2 regions of the Pseudarthrobacter sp. RHLT1-30-1 genome follow, and region 2 is predicted to be linked to the other one. Evidence: riboswitches for the same ligand, from Rfam matches in the RefSeq annotation. Region 2 holds a riboswitch; the other holds the start of a gene.
What was found. A riboswitch is a leader RNA that binds a small molecule or an ion and turns the genes downstream of it on or off. The one in region 2 is predicted to bind thiamine pyrophosphate.
Positions count from the first base shown of each region.

Region 1: it holds a riboswitch for thiamine pyrophosphate, as region 2 does, so the genes downstream of both, AC50YM_RS19840 (bifunctional hydroxymethylpyrimidine kinase/phosphomethylpyrimidine kinase) here and thiO (glycine oxidase ThiO) in region 2, are expected to answer to the same signal.

Region 1 is NZ_JBWZCG010000045.1:279-7,563, forward strand. Features, by position in the region: gene AC50YM_RS19830 (vitamin K epoxide reductase family protein) at 1-562, opposite strand, end outside; gene AC50YM_RS19835 (Rne/Rng family ribonuclease) at 1,036-4,479, shown strand; TPP riboswitch at 4,584-4,679, shown strand; gene AC50YM_RS19840 (bifunctional hydroxymethylpyrimidine kinase/phosphomethylpyrimidine kinase) at 4,671-6,314, shown strand; gene rplU (50S ribosomal protein L21) at 6,667-6,975, shown strand; gene rpmA (50S ribosomal protein L27) at 7,036-7,285, shown strand, end outside.
Region 2 is NZ_JBWZCG010000002.1:245,679-252,963, forward strand. Features, by position in the region: gene AC50YM_RS03515 (thiazole synthase) at 11-835, opposite strand; gene thiS (sulfur carrier protein ThiS) at 832-1,068, opposite strand; gene thiO (glycine oxidase ThiO) at 1,065-2,402, opposite strand; TPP riboswitch at 2,396-2,530, opposite strand; gene AC50YM_RS03530 (thiamine phosphate synthase) at 2,557-3,300, shown strand; gene AC50YM_RS03535 (ferritin-like fold-containing protein) at 3,316-3,987, opposite strand; gene AC50YM_RS03540 (RNB domain-containing ribonuclease) at 4,029-5,564, shown strand; gene AC50YM_RS03545 (DEAD/DEAH box helicase) at 5,864-7,285, shown strand, end outside.

The DNA of each region.
Region 1 (7,285 bases), on a different contig from region 2:
TGGGGCCCGCCGGAAGCGGGATCACGCCGTGGGTCACGTTGCGGACGGTGACCCAGACGAACAGCGGGATCATCGCACCCCAGACCACCATGCAGAACGGGCACAGGATGTGGATGGAGTACAGCGCCTGCGACCACAGCCACACCACGAAGGCGAAGCCCAGGGTCACGCCGGCCTGCAGGCCCAGCCAGTACCAGCGGGCAAACGTAGCCCCCGCAAATATGCCCATCGCTGTGGTGATAATAACCGCGAACGCCACGATGCCCATGAACATGTTGGGGAAGCCGAACACCGACCCCTGCCACGTCTGCATAACCTGGCCGCAGGAGATCCACGGGTTCACGTCGCACACGGTCACGTGGCTGGGATCCTTGAGGACCTCCAGCTTTTCCAGCACCAGGGTCCCGGAGGCAAGCCAGCCGACGACGCCGGTGATCAGCAGGAGCCACGCGAACGGGCGGTCGCGGGTCATCGGAGGCAGCGGACGTTCCGGAGTGGACGTACTGGAGACGTGCTGCTGCTGCACGGCGGCCTCGCCGGTGGCACTGGAGATGCTGGGCATGAAATCGATGTCCTTCGGGTCGGGTGCAACTGGTCCGATTCTATCGCCGGAGACTGAAGGAAGCCCGGGAAGCGTCGGCCCTCACCAGTCATTCGGCACACGGTGTGAGCCGGATGACTTGCTTACGCCTGCTTTGACAGGTCATGTGAGACAATGATCGTGGCTGGAACCCGATCCACATCCGGATTCCGGTCCGGCGACTTTGTTCCCAAGACCGCCAATGATGAGCAGGGAGCTGCGGATCCTCTGATCCGGGCTGTCCCGCAATGCCATTGGACGGCACCTGGTTGTGGCGTGTAGATCAACGGGTTTCAGAACAATTCCGCCGGCCCTCCAGGGCTGCCGCACCCCACTGCCGGTGCGAACCTGAGGGTATCCAATTGACTTCTGTCAATGCCTGCGGGTGTTGACAAATATTTGCCCCAACGGGTGCCGGATGTGGCGGCACGTCAGGGGCAGGAGTGTCGCCACATATGGATAATGACCAGGTTGTAACAGGCAACGAAGACGCGCTTGTCACGAACGAAGCGGCCGGAGAAACGGCAACAGCTGCAGCCACGCCGCCGAAGCGGCCGGTCCGGGCCCGCCGCAAGGCGCTGCCGAAGACCGGCGCCGCAGCGGACGCAGGTACCGCAATTGAAGCAGACGCCGTCGCAGACGCAGCAGCTGCAGTAACCGGAACAGCAGCAGACGCAGCGGTTCCCGCCGAGGGCGCGGAGGCCCCGGCCGCTGAAGCCAAGGCCAAGGCACCCGCCCGCCGGTCCCGGGCCCGCAAGGTCGCCGAACCGGCCGCACCCCTTCCTGCGTTCGCTGACGACGCAGCCGAAACTCCCACCGCCGTGACCCCGGCAGTTGAGACTTCGGCAGTGGGCGCTGAGGCGCCAGTTGAGAAGCCGATCCGGCGCCGCGTGGGCCGCGCCAAGGCAGGAGCCCCCGCGGCGGCCCCGACCGCCCAGACCGCGGCAGAGGAAGCCTCCGCGGCCGCCCCGGCAGAAGCGCCGGAGGCACCCGCCGCCGTTGACACTGCCCCCGCCCGCAGCGCCCGTACCTCCCGCAGCACACGCACCGGCCGGACCGGCCGCACCGCCCCGTCCGCGGGCCCGGCAGCCGAGGCAACTGAAGCAACAGAAGCCCCCGCCGAAGCCCCCGCAGTAACCGAAGCAACAGAAGCCCCCGCCGAAGCCCCCGCAGTAACCGAAGCAACAGGAGCCCCCGCGGCCGCCGAAGCACGCTCCGCCGCCTCGCTCTTCCTCGAGCCCGGCGCGCTGTCCTCGATGATCTTCCAGGCTCCCGACCTGACCGCCGTCGTGCGCCCGGCCCCCGCCGCAGCGTCCGCAGCAGCCGTGGCAGAAACTGACGACGAAGAAGAAGACGGTGAGGACGGCGAAGACGCCGGCAGCCGCCGTCGGCGCCGCAGCCGCGGCCGCCGCGGCCGCACCGGCCGCGGAACTGACACCGAGGCCGGGGCCGGAAACGACTCCGAAGCCGCGGGAGACGAAGAAGAGGACGGTTCCGAGGAGCCGCTCGAGGACGGCGTGACCTCGCGCCGTCGCCGTCGCCGCCGCCGTGGTGAGCAGGACCTGGAACTGACCGGCGGGGAAGACGACGATCCGCCCAACACGGTGACCCGTGTCCGGGCACCCCGTGCGGCTACCGAGGCGCCGGTCAACAACCGCGTCACGTCCCTGAAGGGCTCCACCCGGCTTGAGGCGAAGAAGCAGCGCCGCCGCGAATCCCGCGACACCGGCCGCCGCCGCACCGTGATTACCGAGGCTGAGTTCCTGGCCCGGCGCGAATCGGTCGACCGCCAGATGATCGTCCGCCAGCGCGACGACAGAATCCAGATCGGCGTCCTCGAGGACGGCGTCCTGGCCGAGCATTTCGTGTCCAAGACCCAGCAGGATTCCCTGATCGGCAACGTCTACCTGGGCAAGGTCCAGAACGTGCTGCCGTCGATGGAAGCCGCCTTCGTTGACATCGGACGCGGCCGCAACGCCGTGCTCTACGCCGGTGAAGTCAACTGGGAGTCCGTCAACCTGGAGGGCAAGCAGCGCCGGATCGAAAACGCGCTGAAGTCCGGAGACTCCGTGCTGGTCCAGGTCACCAAGGACCCGGTCGGCCACAAGGGTGCCCGCCTCACGAGCCAGATCTCACTGCCGGGCCGCTACCTCGTGTACGTACCCGGCGGCTCCATGACCGGCATTTCCCGCAAGCTGCCCGACGTCGAGCGCAACCGGCTGAAGCGGATCCTCAAGGACCGGCTGCCGGAACACGCCGGCGTCATTGTCCGCACCGCGGCCGAGGGTGCGTCCGAGGAAGAGCTCACGCACGACATCAACCGACTCCGCGCCCAGTGGGAAGGCATCGAAGGCCAGTCGACCTCCACCAAGATCCTCGCCCCCGAACTGCTCTACGGCGAACCCGATCTGACCATCAAGGTGGTCCGTGACGTCTTCAACGAGGACTTCTCCAAGCTGATCGTCTCCGGCGAGGAGGCGTGGGACACCATCGAGGCCTACGTCACCTACGTGGCGCCCGACCTCGTCGGCCGGCTGGAGAAGTGGACCAAGGACACGGACATCTTCGCGGCCTGGCGCATCGACGAGCAGATCCACAAGGCCCTGGACCGCAAGGTCTTCCTGCCCTCCGGCGGCTCCCTCGTGATCGACCGCACCGAAGCCATGACCGTCGTGGACGTCAACACCGGCAAATTCACCGGCAGCGGCGGAAACCTTGAGGAAACCGTCACCAAGAACAACCTCGAAGCAGCCGAGGAAGTCGTCCGGCAGCTCCGGCTCCGCGACATCGGCGGGATCATCGTCATCGACTTCATCGACATGGTGCTCGAATCCAACCGCGACCTCGTGCTGCGCCGCATGGTCGAATGCCTGGGCCGGGACCGGACCAAGCACCAGGTCGCCGAGGTGACCTCACTGGGCCTCGTGCAGATGACGCGCAAGCGGATGGGCACCGGCCTGCTGGAAGTCTTCGGCGAGCAGTGCGAAACCTGCGACGGCCGCGGCATCGTCACCCACGACGAGCCCGTGGAGCACCGCCGCGCCAACGTGGTGGCCGCAGAGCACCACGTCCCGCGGACCGAGCACCAGCCCGCCGCCGCACGCACCGAACGTACCGAACGCAAGAGCCGACGCCGCGGCAGGGGCGGCCAGGGCACGGACGAGCAGTCCGTCCCGGCAGCAGTCCACCCGGAGCCCACCGAGGCCGAGCGCCACGCCAAGGCGGAGGCAACCCGCGCCGCGCTGGCGAACATCGCCGCTGCGGCGCACGCCGCGCACCTGCACGACGGCGAGACAGCCACCGCTGTCGATGCCCGGACCCGCCAGGCCGCCGTCGATGCAGTGGTCGAGCTGGCCGCGTCGGAGGAGGCAGCCGGCCGCCCTGCCGCCGTGCTGACGTTCGGCGGTGAGCAGGTCGCCCTGCCCTTCGTCGAGCACGCCGACCAGGCGAGTGCCCCCGCCCTCACCCTGGACCTGCTGACCGAGGCCTTCGCCCACCTGGGTGAAACCGAGGCGGCCCCGGAGGCCGCAGCCACCGGAGCAGCCCCGGCAGCAGCCCCGGAGCCGGCGGCGAAGGCAGCCCCGGCCGCCCGGACCGCAGCGGCAGCTCCGGCGCGCGCCGGCGGCACCGGCCCGGGACGCGCCCAGGCCCCGGGTTCCCAGACCGAGGCAGACACCGCGGGCGGCACCTCCCGTGCCCGCCGCGGCCGCCGCAACCGGAGCGCCAGCCGCGCCCAGGGCGCAGCGAACGAGACCTCGGTGGAACAGCGGAGGGAAACCCCGCAGGCCGCGCCCGTCTCGGTGCACGAGGCCAAGGTCCCGGCAGCACTGCCGGCCGCCAAGCCTGCCGCGAGCGAGCCGATCATCCTCGGTGTCGGCGTGCCGGCTTCCGAGCTCTAACGGCAGAAACAGTTCAACCAGGCCGCGGGTGCGGTCCGGACCGCGTAGCAATACGCCAGGTTCGGGCCGTGCCCGCGGCTTCGTTAACGGACCCGGCTAGGCTGGATCCTGACACGGGGTGCCGCATCGAGCCGGCTGAGATCCAAACCCGTTGAACCTGTCCGGTTAGCACCGGCGAAGGGATGTCTCTTATGACCGCCGCCCCATCGTTTCTCCCGCCCGCCCCTGCCGCGCCCGTATCGCGGATCCCAAGGGTGCTGGCGATCGCCGGCTCCGATCCCTCCGGCGGCGCAGGCATCCAGGCCGACCTCAAAAGCATTGCCGCGCATGGTGGCTACGGCATGGCAGCGATCACCGCCCTGACCGCGCAGAACACCCGCGGCGTCAGCGCCGTGCACGTCCCGCCGGCGGACTTCCTGACCGCCCAGCTCGACGCCCTCAGCCAGGACATCAGCATCGACGCCGTCAAGATCGGGATGCTGGGGGATGCCTCCGTGATCGACGCCGTCCGCGGCTGGCTGGCGAAGTCCCGCCCCGGCGTCGTGGTCCTGGATCCCGTGATGGTGGCGACCAGCGGCGACCGGCTGCTGCAGGAATCCGCGGAGGCGGCCCTGCACGCGCTGTTGCCGTACGCGGACCTGCTCACGCCCAACCTCGCCGAACTCGCCATCCTGCTCCGGGAGACGGTCGCCGAGGACTGGGCCGGGGCACTGGAACAGGGCAAGCGGCTCGCCGCCCAGACCGGCACCACGGTCCTGGTGAAGGGCGGCCACCTCGACGGCGGCCGGCTCCCCGGCGGCGGCGGCCACCTCGACGGCGGCCGGCTCCCCGGCGGCGGCGGGACCGGAGATCCCGACGGCGCCGGCTGCCCGGACGCGCTGATCAACACCGGGGGGCTCCTGGCCCGGGACCTCATTGTGGTGCCGGGGGAGCGCGTGCCCACCCGCAACAGCCACGGCACCGGCTGCTCGCTGTCCTCGGCGATCGCCACGGTGCAGGCCAGAATCATCGGACAGGCCGGCACGGGGGACTGGGAGGCCGCGCTCCGCGAGGTCAAGCCCTGGCTCCGGGAGGCCCTGCGCACCTCCGACCGGCTCGACGTAGGCACCGGCAACGGCCCGGTGCACCACTTCCACCACGTCCAGCAGCAGACCGAAGATCACTCCGGCGCCGGCCGGGTACCGGCCCAGGGTGAATTTGCCGCCGCGCTGCGGGACGCCGCCACCGGCGACCTGGCCGCGATCCACGGGCTGGACTTCATCAGGGGCCTGGCCGACGGGTCGCTGCCGGAGCGGGATTTCGCCTACTACCTCAGCCAGGACGCCCTGTACCTGAACGGCTATTCCCGGGTCCTGGCCCGGGCCGCAGCCATCGCACCTACCGAGGCCGAACAGCTCTTCTGGCTCCGCTCCGCGCAGAACTGCCTCGAAGTGGAATCCGAGCTGCACCGGACCTGGCTGGGCACCCGCACCGCCGGGGTGACCCCCGGGCCGGTCACCCGGTCCTACCTGGACCATCTGCTGGCCGCCTCGGCCGGCAGCTACGGCGTGCTGGTGGCCGCCGTGCTGCCGTGCTTCTGGCTCTACGCCGAGTTGGGGGAGAGCCTGCACGCGCAGTTCCTCGCAGCAGGCGCGCCGGACGCGCATCCCTACGCGGTGTGGCTGCGCACCTATGCCGATGCGGAGTTCGCCGCCGCCACCCGGCAGGCAATCGCCTACACCGACGCCGCGGCCCGGGCGGCGTCGGCCGGGGAACGGGACGCCATGACCCGGGCCTTCCGGCAGTCCGCCCGCTACGAGGTCGACTTCTTCGACGCGCCGCGGCTGCACGCCTGACGGCGGGGGTCCGCGGAGCCTGTACGATAGGTGGGCACGGTTCCGGAACTCGTTACGGCAGGCTCTGTCCATACAGAGTGGCGCCTACCACGTATTTCACGTCGGAACCAGCCTCATTTGCGGCCGAAGGCAAAATTAGCGTAGTCTAGATCTTCGGTGCTTACGCCAACACTTGGGTTATGACCTTGAGGACGCTCCACTCGATTTCGAGTGCGATTGTCCACGGGATAGCTCATGGGTCCCCCCGGGGAACCCACCGGCGTAGAGGCACAGCGTGAGCCGGACCAGAAACTTTGGACCCAGGTTCCGCACGCAAATCTAGTAATAAACGTCGAGAGAAGTGAGTTCCCCAGTGGTGTACGCGATTGTCCGCGCAGGCGGCCGCCAAGAGAAGGTTTCCGTTGGAGACTTCGTTACCCTGAACCGCGTCCCCGGTGGAGCCGGCAGCACCTTTGAGTTGCCCGCACTGCTCCTGGTGGATGGTGACAAGGTCACGTCTGCAGCTACGGACCTGGCCAAGGTAAAGGTTACGGCTGAGATCCTTGAGGACCTTCGCGGTCCCAAGATCGTCATCCAGAAGTTCAAGAACAAGACCGGTTACAAGAAGCGCCAGGGTCACCGTCAGGAATTGACCAAGGTCAAGATCACCGGTATCAAGTAACTACTCGTTACTGTTCAGGTCTTCAGCAGGTTCCCCAGAATTTAAGGCAGGCATTTCCAAATGGCACATAAAAAAGGCGCGAGTTCCACTCGCAACGGTCGTGACTCGAACGCCCAGTACCTCGGCGTCAAGCGCTTCGGCGGCCAGGTAGTTTCCGCAGGCGAGATCATCGTCCGCCAGCGTGGCACCCACTTCCACCCGGGCGCCGGCGTTGGCCGCGGCGGCGACGACACCCTGTTCGCACTGACCCCCGGCGCTGTCGAGTTCGGCACCCGCCGCGGTCGTCGCGTCGTGAACATTGTGACTGCTG
Region 2 (7,285 bases):
GCTCCTTTGCCTAAAGGAATTCGGCCCGGCCTTCCATCACCGAGGACGCCAGCGCATGCTCCCGGCGCGGAATCCTGCCGGCCCTTTTTGCCAGCCTACCGGCGATCACCGCGTGCTTGAAGGCCCCCCCCATCAGCACCGGATTCTGCGCCCGTGTTACCGCCGTGGCCAGCAGCACGGCGTCGCAACCCAGCTCCATGGCCAGGGCCGCGTCGGAGGCGGTGCCGATCCCTGCGTCCAGGACCACGGGCACCGAGGCGCGCGAAACGATCAGTTCGATGTTGTGCGGGTTCAGGATTCCCAATCCGGTGCCGATCGGCGCGCCCAGCGGCATCACCGCGGTGGCGCCCAGGTTCTCGAGCCGCAGCGCCAGCACGGGGTCGTCGTTGGTGTAGGCGAAGACCTTGAAACCGCGGCCCACCAGCTGCTCCGTGGCCTCGACAAGTTCCACGGCGTCCGGCAGCAGGGTGTGCTCGTCCGCGATCACTTCCAGCTTCACCCAGTCCGTTTCGAGGGCTTCGCGGGCCAGCTCGGCCGTCAGCACGGCATCCCGGGCGGTGAAGCAGCCCGCGGTGTTGGGCAGAACCCGGATGTTGTGCTCCAGCAGCAGCTGGAACAACGACCCGGCCTCCGCTGGCGAGTAGCGCCGTATCGCCACGGTGGTCAGTTCCGTGCCGGAGGCCAGCAGTGCATCCCCCAGACCGTGCAGGCTCGGCGCCCCGCCGGTGCCCATGATCAGCCTCGACCCGAGCTGCACGCCGTCGAGAGTGAACAGATCCGCTGCCGCCGGGGATGCTCCCGGCGCCGCTGCCGTGGTGTTCGCGATCCCGCTCATCCTCCCTGGACCGCCGTGACCAGTTCGATGTCGTCGCCGTCGGCGAGCGCGGTGCCGTGCCACTGGCTGCGGGGAACCACCTCGGCGTTGCGGGCCACGGCGACCCCGAGTTTGGTGCCGTCCGCAGACTGGCCGTTCGGGGCCAGCAGCCGGCCGGTGACCTGGCTGACCAGCGTGCCGACCGAGGCGCCCTCGGCGAGCGTTCGCCCGGTTCCGTTCAGGGTGATGTTCATAGCGTTTCCTTGCTGTACTCGGGGGTGGATGGGTGGTGGGGGTCCGCGGCGAACCTGTCCGGCCGGAAGCGGGCCCAGCGGGGGTCGGCGACGCCGTCCATCAGCTGGCAACAGATCTCCGCGGCGGCGGGCGTGAGCAGGATTCCGTGCCGGAAGAACCCCGTGGCGATGATCAGTCCCGCAACGTCCCCCGGGCTTCCCCGTTCCGCCACCCGGCCCAGTAGCGGCGCGTTGTCCGGAGTACCGGGCCGGGCCCTGGCGGTTGCTTCCAGCAGTTCCAGTTCCGCGACCGCGGGGAGCAGCTGCTGGGCGTCGCGGAGCAGCTGGTAAACGCCGCCGGCGGACACCGCAGTGCCGGCCGGCGCTGCCGGGTGGTTGTCACCGCCGGGAGCGTCCTCGCGCTGGGTGGCTCCAATCACGACCGTGCCGTCCTCCCGGGGCACGATGTAAACCGGCACGCCGCGGACCAGTCCCCGCACCGTTGAGGTCAGCAGCGGCCGCAGTTTTTGCGGCACCCGGAGCCGGAGAATGTCGCCGTGGACCGGCCGCAGCGGCAACCGGAGTCCGGCCGGCAGGCCCGTGAGCCCGGCGGCGCCCAGGCCGTTGGCCACAATCGTCTCGCGGGCCCGGACGGAGCCGCCGCCGGCGAGACGGGCGCCGGCCACGCGGCCGTCCTCCCGGAGCAGCCCCGCGGCGCGCCGCCTGATGGTGTGGCACAGGCTGTCCGCGGCCAGGAGTTCGCCAATCCGGGCGAGCAGCCGGCGGGGGTCCACCTGGTGGTCGGCGGGGATCTCGAAGGCGCAGGAGATCCCCGGGCTCAGCAGCGGCTCTCGTGCGCGCGCCGCACGGACGGTCATCGGCTCCACGGCGAGGCCGTACGACTGCTGGACGGTGCGCAGGTCCGCAAGTGCCCGGCGGTCCGCCGCGTCGGCCCCCACGGCGAGGGTCGGCGTCGTGAGGTACCCGGTAGCGGCGCCAACGAAGCCGCCGGAATCCGTTGCCGGCCCGCCGCCGCGCTCAAGTCCGGCAGCGAATCCCGGCCAGAGCCCGGAGGATTCCAGCATGAGCTCCAGGAGGGCCTCCTCCTGGTAGTGAAGTTCGCTCACCGGGGCGAGCATTCCCGCGGCCGCCCAGCTGGCGCCGCTTCCGGGGGCTTCGTCGATCAGGGCGACTGAACGGCCCGAGCGGCTCGCGGCCCAGGCGATCCCGTGTCCGACCACGCCGCCGCCGATCACGGCGACGTCGTAATACGGGCCGGCTGCGGCGTCATGTGTGGCGGCAGCCGGCGTGCTCCCGGTGCCGGCGGCCGGGCCGCGGGCGGATATTTCGCCCATAAAGTATTCCTTCCCTACGCCGGTACTAACCGGATCAGGTCAAGCGGTCGGCTCTGACGCCCTCTCAGCCTGCCGGTTCCGGACGCCAGGGGCGTGGACGGTTGCGGCGGGCTCCCGCGGTACCGGCCCAGTTTAGGGGAACTAGGCTGGAACCATGACTCCGGATGCCCTCCACACCACCGCCCGCCTCTACCTTTGCACCGATGCCCGCCAGGAACAGCGGGACTTCGCGGACTTCGTGGACTCCGCGTATGCCGGCGGGGTCGACATCATCCAGCTGCGCGACAAGTCGCTGGAAGCGGCCGAGGAACTGGAGTTCCTGGCCATCCTGCATCAGGCCGCCGAGCGTCACGGCAAGCTCTGGGCCGTCAACGACCGGGCGGACCTCGCCGCTCTCTCGGGCGCTCCGGTGTTCCACATCGGGCAAAAGGACCTCCCGCTCCCGGCAGCCCGGGACTTCATCGGCCAGGACGCCGTGATCGGGATGTCCACCCACAGTCCGGAGCAGGTGGAGGCAGCCATCGCCGCGGCCCCCGGCCGCCACGGCCTGGACTACTTTTGCGTCGGGCCGGTCTGGGCCACCCCGACCAAGCCCGGCCGCGCCGCCGTCGGGCTCGGACTGGTGCGCCACGCGGCGGACGCGGTCCGCCGGGCCGCGGGGAGGGCCGGGGACGAGTCCGAAGGCACCAACACCGTCACCAACTCCGACGCCGGCACCGGCGCCGCCGCAGGTATTGTGCCGTGGTTTGCGATCGGGGGCATTGACCTCGGAAATGTGGAGCAGGTGGTGGACGCCGGGGCCCGCCGGATCGTGGTGGTGCGCGCGATCACGGAGGCCGATGATCCCGCCGACGCCGCCCGGTCCCTGCTGGCTGCACTCGATGCCGCGGGAAACTGAGCCCGGTCCGTCCCCTCAGCCGGCCAGGCCGAGGTCTCTCATCCGGCGCGAATGGTTCGCCGCCAGTTCCGCCATCAGCACGCGCACAAGTTCCCCGGACCGGTCCCCGTCCGCGCCGGCCAGGCCGCCGACGAACGCATTCTCAACACCCACACGCTGCGCCTGGGTCAGGGCCTCCCCGAGCAGGCGCCTGGCCCACAGCGCCAGCCGCGAGGCCAGCCGCGGGTCATCGGCGAGGGCGGTCTTGAGCAACTCCCGCAGCACCGCCGTGGCCTCCTCATCGGCCTGGATCTGCTCCACCAGGGCCCGCGTGCCGGCGTCAACGTCGCGGGACACCGCGCGGTAGAAATCGGCGGAGACGGTGTCGATCACATACGCCTTCATCAGGGATTCGTACCAGTCCGAGGGGCGGGTGCGTTCGTGGAAGTGGTCCACGGACGGCTGGAACGGCAGCATTGCGGCCTCAACGTCCAGCCCCATGGCGTCCAGTTTGGCGCTCACCAGTTCATAGTGCTGGAACTCGATCACCGCGATCCGGCCCAGCACCGCCCGGTCGTGCAGCGTGGGGGAATACCGCGCATCGGAGGAGAGCCGTTCGAAGGCGGACAGCTCGCCGTAGGCCATCACGCCCAGCAGATCCCTCAGGAAGCTGTTGTATCGGGCAGGATCGACCGGGGATGTGCTCATGATCCAAGACTAATGGCGCAAATGAAGCTAATCTGATTTTCGTGTCCCATCATCGTCTGACCCCGAGTGTCCACCAGCAAAAGAACCAGCTTGCCGAGGCGCTCAATGCGCTGCGCACGACACTGGAGCTGCCGGGGCCCTTCCCCGAAGACGCACTCCGGGAGGCCAAGGAGGCGGTCGCCGGGCACGAGCTGCCGGAGCTGGATTTCACCCATATCGAGTTTGTAACCATCGATCCGGCGTCCTCCACCGACCTGGACCAGGCCCTCTTCATCGACCGTGCCGGTGAGGGCTACAAGGTCTTCTACGCGATCGCCGATGTCCCCTCCTTTGTCTCCCCCGGTGGTGCGCTCGATGCCGAGACGCGCCGCCGCGGCCAGACCTTCTACACCCCGAACGGCCGGATTCCGCTGCACCCGGAAGTCATCAGCGAGGAAGCAGGCAGCCTGCTGGCCGGCCAGCTGTGCGCCGCATTCGTCTGGGAATTCGAGCTCGACGCCGCCGCCGAGGTGTCCGCGGTGCTGGTCCGCCGCGCAGCGGTCCGCAGCCGGGCCAAGCTCAGTTACCGCGGGGTGCAGTCCGAGCTTGACGCCGGAACGGCCGCCCCCGTCCTCCAGCTGCTCAAGGAGGTCGGGATGAAGCGGGTGGAGCTGGAACGGCTCCGCGGCGGCGCCAGCCTGAACATGCCGGAGCAGGAAATCGAACAGCTGCCCGACGGCGGCTACCGGATTGTCGCTGCGCCGCCGCTGCCCGTGGAGGACTGGAACGCCCAGATTTCCCTGATGACCGGGATGGCCGCCGCCGAAATCATGCTGGCCGGCAAAGTAGGCATCCTGCGCACCATGCCGGCCCCGGATGAAGCCTCACTGGCGCACTTCCACCGCCAGACCCGCGCCCTGGGCAAGCCGTGGGACGGCCAGATGAGTTACGGCGAATACCTGCGCACCCTGGATCCCACGGACGCCCGGCAACTGGCGATCGTGCACTCGGCCGGCATGCTGTTCCGCGGCGCCGGCTACACCCCCTTCGACGGGACGGTCCCCGAGGCGGCCACCCAGGCCGCCATCGGCGCCGCCTACGCCCACTCCACCGCCCCGCTGCGCCGGCTGATCGACCGGTTTGTCCTGGTGATCTGCGAGGCGCTCAGCAACGGCACCGCCGTCCCCGACTGGGCCCGCGCCGCCCTGCCGTCCCTTCCCTCGATCATGGCGACCTCGGACCAGCTGGCCGCCAAGCTGGAACGCCTCGCGCTCGACACCGTCGAGGCTGCCCTCCTGGTCAACCACGTCGGCCAGGAGTTCGACGCCGTCGTGATCTCAGGCAGCAAGCCAGCCCGGAATGGCAAGACCGGCAACGGGAAGGGCGCTGATGGCAAGAACGGCAACGACAAGGGCGGGAACGGCAACGGCGGCGCCAAGGCTGGCAACGGAAACGGACCCTCCGGAATCGTGCAGATCGCCGAGCCCGCGGTGACCGCCCGCTGCCCCGGCGAACTGGAACCCGGCACCCAGGTCCGGGTCCGCATCGTCTCCGCCGACATCGCCACCCGCGAGGTCAAACTGGAGCTGGTGGGCTGAGCACCCGGCAGGTTCCCACACGCCGTCGGCGGTCTCCGTCGAGGTTCCGCGCTGCGTACAGCTAGACTGGGAAGGTAGATATGGATGCCCGGTCGTTGATTTCCTCGATTTTCGAATTCAACAAGCCCGCCCCTACGCGATCTTGAGTAAGACCCGCTGGTCCCCAGTGCCAGCATTTAGATAGCCCGCGATCGGCTTCCACTGGATTTGCTTGCGCGCCTGAGCGTGCTCCGGAACGGCCACCCGGCCGGCCCCGTTGAGCAAGCAGCGCAGCCCAAATGAATAAGGAAACTCCCCTAGTGAGTGAATTGCACACACACCAGCTTCTGACCGACGAATCCGGAACGGAAACGCTCGAGCCTGAAGAGACCATCATCTCGGATGAGAAGCCGCATGAGATCGCCGAGAAGACCTTCGCGGACTTCAACGTCCGCGCAGACATCGTCGAGTCGCTGGCCGACGCCGGCATCACGCATCCCTTCCCGATCCAGGCCATGACCCTGCCCGTCGCCCTCAGCGGCCACGACATCATCGGCCAGGCCAAGACCGGCACCGGCAAGACCCTCGGCTTCGGCATCCCGGCGCTGCAGCGCGTCGTCGGACCGGACGACGCGGGATATGACAAGCTTCCCGCCCCGGGCGCCCCGCAGGCCCTCGTGATCGTACCGACCCGCGAGCTGGCCGTCCAGGTTGCCAACGACCTGCAGAACGCCGCGCGCAAGCGCAACGCCCGCATCACCACGATCTACGGCGGCCGCGCCTACGAGCCGCAGGTCGAAGCGCTGCAGAACGGCGTCGAAGTCGTCGTTGGCACCCCCGGCCGCCTTATCGACCTGTACAAGCAGAAGCACCTCGTCCTGAAAAACGTCAAGATGGTCATCCTTGACGAGGCAGACGAAATGCTGGACCTCGGCTTCCTTCCGGACGTCGAAACCCTGATCGCCGGCACGCCCGCTGTCCGCCAGACCCTGCTGTTCTCGGCCACCATGCCCGGCCCGGTCGTCGCCATGGCGCGCCGCTACATGACCAAGCCGACGCACATCCGCGCCGCCGACCCGGACGACGAAGGCCTGACCAAGCGCGACATCCGCCAGCTGATCTACCGTGCCCACAGCATGGACAAGATCGAGGTGGTGGCCCGCATCCTGCAGGCCCGCGGCCGCGGCCGGACCATCATCTTCACCAAGACCAAGCGCACCGCCGCCAAGGTCGCTGAGGAACTCGTGGACCGCGGCTTTGCCGCCGCCGCCATCCACGGCGACCTCGGCCAGGGCGCCCGCGAGCAGGCGCTCCGCGCCTTCCGCAACAACAAGGTGGACGTCCTTGTCGCCACCGACGTCGCCGCCCGCGGCATCGACGTCGACGACGTCACCCACGTGATCAACTACCAGTGCGTCGAAGATGAAAAGATCTACCTGCACCGTGTGGGCCGCACCGGCCGCGCCGGCAACAAGGGCACGGCTGTGACCTTCGTTGACTGGGACGACATGCCCCGCTGGGGCCTGATCAACAAAGCCCTGGGCCTGAGCGTCCCGGAGCCGGTGGAAACCTACTCCTCCTCCCCGCACCTCTTCGAGGAACTCGACATCCCCGCGGGCACCAAGGGCCGCCTTCCCCGGGACAAGCGCGTGCTGGCCGGTGTTGATGCCGAGGTCCTGGAGGACCTGGGCGAGACCGGCAAAAAGAACGCCCCCCGCACCGGCCAGGCCGGCGGCCGTGAC